DNA from 2 places in the Rhizobium sp. NZLR11 genome. Region 2 is predicted to be linked to the other one. Evidence: riboswitches for the same ligand, from Rfam matches in the RefSeq annotation. Region 2 holds a riboswitch; the other holds the start of a gene.

Region 1 (3,404 bases), on a different contig from region 2:
AACTTCACGTTCATGTTTGCGGGAGAAAAAGAAGCGATTTCGGACCGCTCATCGCAGCGCCGGCCAGCTGGTTTTCCCGCAAGGGCAGGCGCTTCAGGGCCATCCACCGGCCCGCAAAAACCGTTCATGTCCTGCCGTAAAATGCGTCGGGACCCGGGTCACGCCCGGCGGCGACCTCGGTCAGCCGCCCAAGGTAATGCGCCCAGCCTTCCGCATGCCCGGCGCATTGATCGGCGCTCGGTAGGCCGCTATGCGTCAGTCGCAGCAGTGTTCCGCCCCCCTGCTCGATCAGGTCGATCTCGACGAGGCTCGACCCCGGCGGCACCACCTCGCTGCCGTCCCAGCCGAAGCTGTAGGCAAGGCGATGAACCGGCACCACCTCGCGAAACGAGCCGCGCGCAAAGCGGGCACCGGTGACGTTGACAAGATAGAGCCCGCCCGGCTGCGGCTCGACCTCTGCCTCCGTCCCCATCCAGCGCAGGATCTTCTGCGGGTCGGTCATCAGCGCAAACACTGCGGCCGGCGGCGCCGCAATATGCGCCTCGCGGTGAACGACGAAAGATTCTGGCATCACGCTCTCCGATAGTTGTCATGGCCTGCCTCGCCGCGGGCGGGATCAGCGGGTCATGCTGTTTTGACGTGGGTGTCCTCGCGTGAGCATGTAGGCGGAAGTACCCGATCAGCAAGGGTGGTCGGGCCACGCCGCCCCCGTCGCCCGGCACCGGCGCGGCATCCTCCAACGTCCCTCATGCTGAGGCGCGTAGCCCGTGGGGCGGAGCCTCGAAGCACTCGCCGCAACGCTGCTCCCTGCCTTCATCTAGCATCCGCGCACCCGCCGCGTCCTTCGGGGCCTCTGCGGCGCACCTCAGGACAAGGCTCTCTGGGGGGTGCAGCCAGCTAGGTGGCGATCGCCTCACCCCATCCCCGCCTCCGCGATGCAAGCATTTCGCCCTATTGCCAGCCCTTCGTCTTCCCCCTATTGTCCCGGCCGTTCTCAGGGCGGGGTGAAAGTCCCTACCGGCGGTATGCAGTTTCGATTGCGAGCCCGCGAGCGCCTTCCTCGGAAGGGTCAGCAGATCAGGTGAGATGCCTGAGCCGACGGTCATAGTCCGGATGAAAGAGAACGCACGTTCCCAGCCCTTGCGGCTGTCGGGGACGTTCGTGATCGCCTTGGGTGATGTGTCTGTTCGCCAAAGGAGATTACCATGACACCCACCCGCTACGCCTTTATCAAAGCCAGCTGGCACGCCGACATCGTCGACCGCGCCCTTGACGGCTTCTATCAGCTCGTGCCGCCCGAACAGGTCGATGTGTTCGATGTTCCCGGCGCATTCGAGATGCCGCTGCTTTCCCGCGATCTGGCCGCAAGCGGACGTTATGGCGCCGTCATTGCCGCGGCTTTCGTCGTCGACGGCGGAATTTACCGCCACGAATTCGTCGCTCAGGCGGTGGTCGACGGGCTGATGCGCGCCGGCATGGATACCGGCGTGCCGGTGCTTTCGGTTTCGCTGACGCCGCATCAGTATCAGGAAACCGAGCACCATAAGCAGATCTACCGCGCGCATTTCGTCGAGAAAGGGCGGGAGGCCGCAAAGGCCGCGCTCACAATCGGGAAGACACGCGCCGCTCTTGCCGCGTAAGGCGGCTCCCCCCGAACCGGGGCGGCGGGACCGATCCCGCCGTCTTCATCAGGTCAATTCCGACAGAATAATTGATTCGACGCCCTCGCCGCGCTGTGATCCACTCACCCCCGACATGTATCGCCATTCTTAATGCGTCCCAAACCTTAAGGAGCTGAAGATGAGCAATGCAATGCGCAGTGAAACCCCTATCGAAAATTCGCGAACACGGCCCGTCGACACCAAGCTCGAGGTGGTCGTCATCCCCGTTTCCGACGTCGATCGCGCCAAACGTTTCTACGACAGCCTGGGCTGGCGGCTCGACGCCGACTTCGCCAATGATGCCGATTTCCGGGTGCTCCAGTTTACCCCGCCCGGCTCCGGCTGCGCGATCATCTTCGGCGAGAACGTCACCGCCGCGCCACCTGGCTCCGCCCAGGGGCTCTACCTTATCGTCTCCGACATCGAGGCCGCCCGCCGCGATCTTATCGCTCGCGGCGTCGAGGTCAGCGACGTGTTCCACGACGCTGCCGGCGTCTATGCCGGCAAGGACGAGCCCTATCTCTTCGGACGGCTGCGCATCGCCGGCCGAGATCCCGAAAACCGCAGCTATCGCTCCTTCGCCTCGTTCAAGGATCCCGATGGCAATGGCTGGCTATTCCAGGAGGTCACCACGCGATTGGCGGGACGCATCGACGCCGACGAGACAGCCTTTGCGACCTCGAGCGACCTTGCATCAGCGCTGCGCCGCGCGGCGACCGCCCACGGCGAACACGAAAAGCGAAACGGCGGCAAGCACGACGAGGGCTGGCCGGACTGGTACGCCGACTACATGGTCAGTGAACAGTCTGGCCGAGAGCTGCCGCTATAGGCAGCGGTCTTTTCCGGCGAACTCAAACAGCCCTTGTTGAGGCATGCCTTCCTCCTGCGCACCTCCCTGAGGTGCGCAGGAGGAAGGCCAGTAGCCTCGAAGGACACCTCCAACGCTGCTCCGTGCATTCATTCGGCGTCGGCGCACGCGCCCGCCGTCACCGCTCGAAAAAATCCCGCCACTGTTTCTCGCCAACCAGGCAGTCGACCCCGGTCTCGGCGCCGGTGATTCTCTGCACCGTTGCCGGCGGGGAAAACCCGCTGATCTCCAGCACCAGCTTGCGGCGCACGGCAACGGCGAAATCCTCGATGTTGCGGACCGGCAGCACGAAGGCGCCGGGGCCGCCGATCACGCAATCCGCATAATATGTGTCGAGCCCGTTCGGCGCATCGGAGGGCCGCAGCATAATGGCAAGGCCATTGATGATCATGCCTGCTTCCACCGCCTTGTCGCGGGCGGATATGACTGGATTTCCGGAATTGTTCGGGCCATCGCCCGACACATCGATCACCTGTCGTCTGGACGGAAACGGACTGGAAACGATCATGCTGGCGCCTTGGGCGATCGCGGTGGAGATCGATGTACGCCGCTGCGTGGCAATCGGCCGGGCTTCGAGCTTTTCGGCAAAAGCGATCGCGTCCGCTTCCGTCTCGATGACCTGCCAGTCGATCACCGAATCCTGGACGACATAGCCCGCCCATTCGAAATAGCTGATGGCGATGCGGCCGGTCAGACCGCCCTTCACCGCATCGATGAATTCCTTGTGCTTGAGCGCTTCGACATAACCCTCGCGCTGGATGCCGATCTCCTCGAAATCCATCGAGCGCGAGGTGTCGACGGCAAGGACCAGGGTCACGTCAACCTCGTTTCCCCCCGCCTGCGCTGCCGGGACGAGGCCGGAAAGACCCATAAGC
Region 2 (3,404 bases):
GAAGCGCGCCGCAGGAACGTGGCGATCATTGCCCGCGTGCCGCTGGCCAGCGGCCTTCTCTCCGGCAAGATCACCCGGGACACCCAATTTGCCAGCGACGACCATCGCAATTTCAACCGCAACGGCGAAGCCTTCGATGTCGGCGAGACTTTTGCCGGCGTGCCCTTCGAGGTCGGCCTGCAAGCGGTGGAAGAGGTGCGCAAGCTGGTGCCTCAGGGCGCCACCATGGCGGCCTTTGCGCTGCGCTGGATCCTGATGGCTGAAGCCGTCACCGTCGTCATCCCCGGCGCCCGCAATGCCGAACAGGCCAAAACCAATGCGGCCGCAGCCGATCTGGCGCCCCTTACGGCCGGTGTCATGGCGGCAACACGCGAGATCTACACGCGGCTGATCGCGCCGCATGTGCATCAGCGCTGGTAGGGTTGGAGCGTCGCTATTTTGTCAGGGCTGCGGCAGGTCGAGTCAGGCCCTCATCCGGCTGCCGCCACCGGCCGGGGTCGAGCCACGGGTTTCGGCCCGTCCCTCGTAAACGAGACGAAGGGGATGTGCCGCAACCACTCGGTTCCCTGCCCACATCTAGCATGGCACCTCCCCTTTTCCCCGTTTTCCGGGGGAGAAGGTTAGGGTACCTCAGGCGGGTTTCCGCTCTTTGCGCATCTCGTTTCGCATGATGAAGAGTGAGGCGGAAAGGATGAGCACTGCGCCTAGCCAGAGGTAGCCGGCCGGCGCATAACCGAAGAACAGCCAGCCGGCCAGCACATTCAGCGGCAGCTTCAGATCGTCGAAAGGTTGAATGTAGGCGGCATCCGCTGCGGCATAGGCAAGCGTCAGGAAATACTGCGCTGCGGCGGTCAGCAGCCCCGCCAGCAGGAACAAGGCAAGTGTTGCACCCGTCGGCACTGCAAAGCCTGCCGCAAGCGCCAGCCCTCCGTTTATCGGCGTCAGCAGAACGAGCAGCCAGACGGTGATCGTCTCCGGTCGTTCGATGCCCGTCAGGCTCTTGGTGATCAGCGACGAGGCGCCCCAGAGCAGTGCCGAAAGCACCGGCAAGAGTGCTGCCCAGCCAAAGCCGTCCGACCATGGCTGCAGGATGATCATCGCGCCGGTGAAACCGGCTGCGGTCGCCGCCCAGCGGGCCGGACCGACGCGCTCACCCAGGAAGAGCCGGGCGCCGAGAATGATGAAGAACGGCGAGGTCATCACCAGCGCGATCGCCTGCCAGATCGGCACCGCGGCAAGGCCGGCGACCCAGGCCTCGACCCCGAGCGCGGCAAGCACGACGCGCGCCAGGTGACGCCAGGGATAGTGCGTGCGCATCGCCGCCAGGCCGAGCCTGCGCAGGAACGGCAGCGAAAACAGGAAGGCGAAGCCATATTGCCAGAAGGCTGCCGAGGCCGAGGGAAAGGCAAGCTTCATCGTCAGCCATTGGGTGACGACGTTGAGAAGCGAAAAGGCGATGCCGGCAAGGACCATCCAGAGTGCACCGACAATGGCGCGGGACGGCTCGACCGCAAGAGAATTCTGACTCATGTCTTTCATCCAAAACCAGGGACCAACATAAATCAGGACGCATGAGCCACGAACAGGCGACGCAGGACACCCCGCCCTTCGCACGGCCGACACTCATTCTCTTCCATCCGGACTTTAACCGTCGGCTCCGGATTCGCACCGGATCTGCTGACCCTCCCCCAGCATTGGCGCGGAAGGCGGCGCTCGCGGGCTCAGGCCGAAACCCATACCGCCGGTGGGGAGTTTCACCCCGCCCTGAGAACAGAAATGTCGTAGATCAAAGCCCGCATGGCGGCAAGCCACGAAAGCAAGGGCCCAGCAAAGCAAAAGGGGTCCGGCAAAGCCGAACCCCTTTCCAAATCCTGCACAGCCGGTCTCGTTTACGGCTGGCGGATAATCTCAGATCAGCCGTTGACGGCGTCCTTCAGGCCCTTGCCGGGCGTGAACTTCGGCACGTTGCGAGCCGGAATGTCTACCTCAGCGCCCGTCGACGGGTTGCGGCCCTTCGATGCGGCACGATGAGAAACGGTGAAGCTGCCGAACCCTGCAAGGCGGATGTCGCCCTTGTTCTTGAGTTCACCCTGGACAACGTCGAAAACCGCGTCAACAGCGGAAGCCGCGTCAGACTTCGTCAGTCCTGCCTTTTCGGCGACTGCGGACACGAGTTCATTCTTGTTCATGTTTCCACCCCTTTCTAAATGGTACGAAACGACTCAATATAAGCTAGGCGCCGAATAGGTATCATCAGGCCCGCCGGGAACCCAAAAGCCCTGCAAATCAAGGAAAAGCAAGCGTCTACATGACGTTTTCACAAAAAAGGCTGGCGTTTTCGCCAGCCTTTTTCCGAGTTTTCAGCCAATGGGGCATAAATGTGGCCGAGGCCACTCAATGCGCTATGGTTGCGCCCGTCTCGTCGAGGCCTTCGACCGATGCGATGACCGGCGTTTCCACCGTGCCGTCCCATTCGATCGGCTCCGGCCGCCGGATCAGCGCATGCTTGATCACCTCGCCCATGCGGGATACCGGGATGATCTCCATGCTGTTCTTCACGTTATCCGGAATCTCCGCCAGATCCTTGGCGTTCTCCTCCGGAATCAGCACCTTCTTGATGCCGCCGCGAAGGGCTGCGAGCAGCTTTTCCTTGAGACCGCCGATCGGCAGAATACGACCGCGAAGGGTGATCTCACCGGTCATGGCCACGTGCCTGTTCACCGGGATACCGGTCATGATCGAGACGATCGCGGTCGCCATGGCGACGCCGGCCGAGGGGCCATCCTTCGGCGTCGCGCCTTCCGGCACGTGTACGTGGATGTCGCTCTTGTCGAAGCGCGGTGGCTCGATGCCGAAATCGACAGCGCGCGAGCGGACATAGGAGGCCGCCGCCGAGATCGATTCCTTCATGACTTCCTTCAGATTGCCGGTGACCGTCATGCGGCCCTTGCCCGGCATCATCACGCCTTCGATGGTCAGCAACTCGCCGCCGACCTCCGTCCAGGCAAGACCTGTGACAACGCCGACCTGATCCTCGCCCTCGGCTTCGCCGTGGCGGAAGCGCGGGACGCCCAGATAGTCGGAGATGTTGGCAGCCGTCACATGCACGGACTTCGTCTTGCCCTTGATGATCTCGGTGACCGCCTTGCGGGCAAGCTTCATCAGTTCGCGCTCGAAGTTGCGGACGCCGGCTTCACGGGTGTAGTGCTGGCTGATGGACATCAGGGCGTCGTCGTTGACCGAGAATTCTTCCGGCTGCAACGCATGTTCCTTGATGGCCTTCGGCAGCAGATGCCGCTTGGCGATCTCGCGCTTTTCATCTTCGGTGTAGCCGGCGATACGGATGATCTCCATGCGGTCCATCAGCGGCGCCGGGATGTTCAGCGTATTCGCCGTCGTAATGA

Evidence for each region. Region 2 has a riboswitch for FMN ahead of HJB83_RS07935 (DMT family transporter). Riboswitches for the same ligand answer to the same signal wherever they lie in the genome.
Region 1: another riboswitch for FMN. It lies ahead of HJB83_RS30845 (6,7-dimethyl-8-ribityllumazine synthase); the one in region 2 lies ahead of HJB83_RS07935 (DMT family transporter).

Annotation. Positions count from the first base shown of each region.
Region 1 covers NZ_JABDWD010000029.1:19,989-23,392, reverse strand. Annotated here, with positions in the region: gene HJB83_RS30850 (SRPBCC domain-containing protein) at 125-571, opposite strand; FMN riboswitch at 987-1,129, shown strand; gene HJB83_RS30845 (6,7-dimethyl-8-ribityllumazine synthase) at 1,206-1,640, shown strand; gene HJB83_RS30840 (VOC family protein) at 1,801-2,490, shown strand; gene HJB83_RS30835 (DUF1194 domain-containing protein) at 2,648-3,404, opposite strand, start outside.
Region 2 covers NZ_JABDWD010000003.1:341,877-345,280, reverse strand. Annotated here, with positions in the region: gene HJB83_RS07940 (aldo/keto reductase) at 1-420, shown strand, start outside; gene HJB83_RS07935 (DMT family transporter) at 631-1,530, opposite strand; FMN riboswitch at 1,622-1,776, opposite strand; gene hupB (DNA-binding protein HupB) at 1,914-2,189, opposite strand; gene lon (endopeptidase La) at 2,395-3,404, opposite strand, start outside.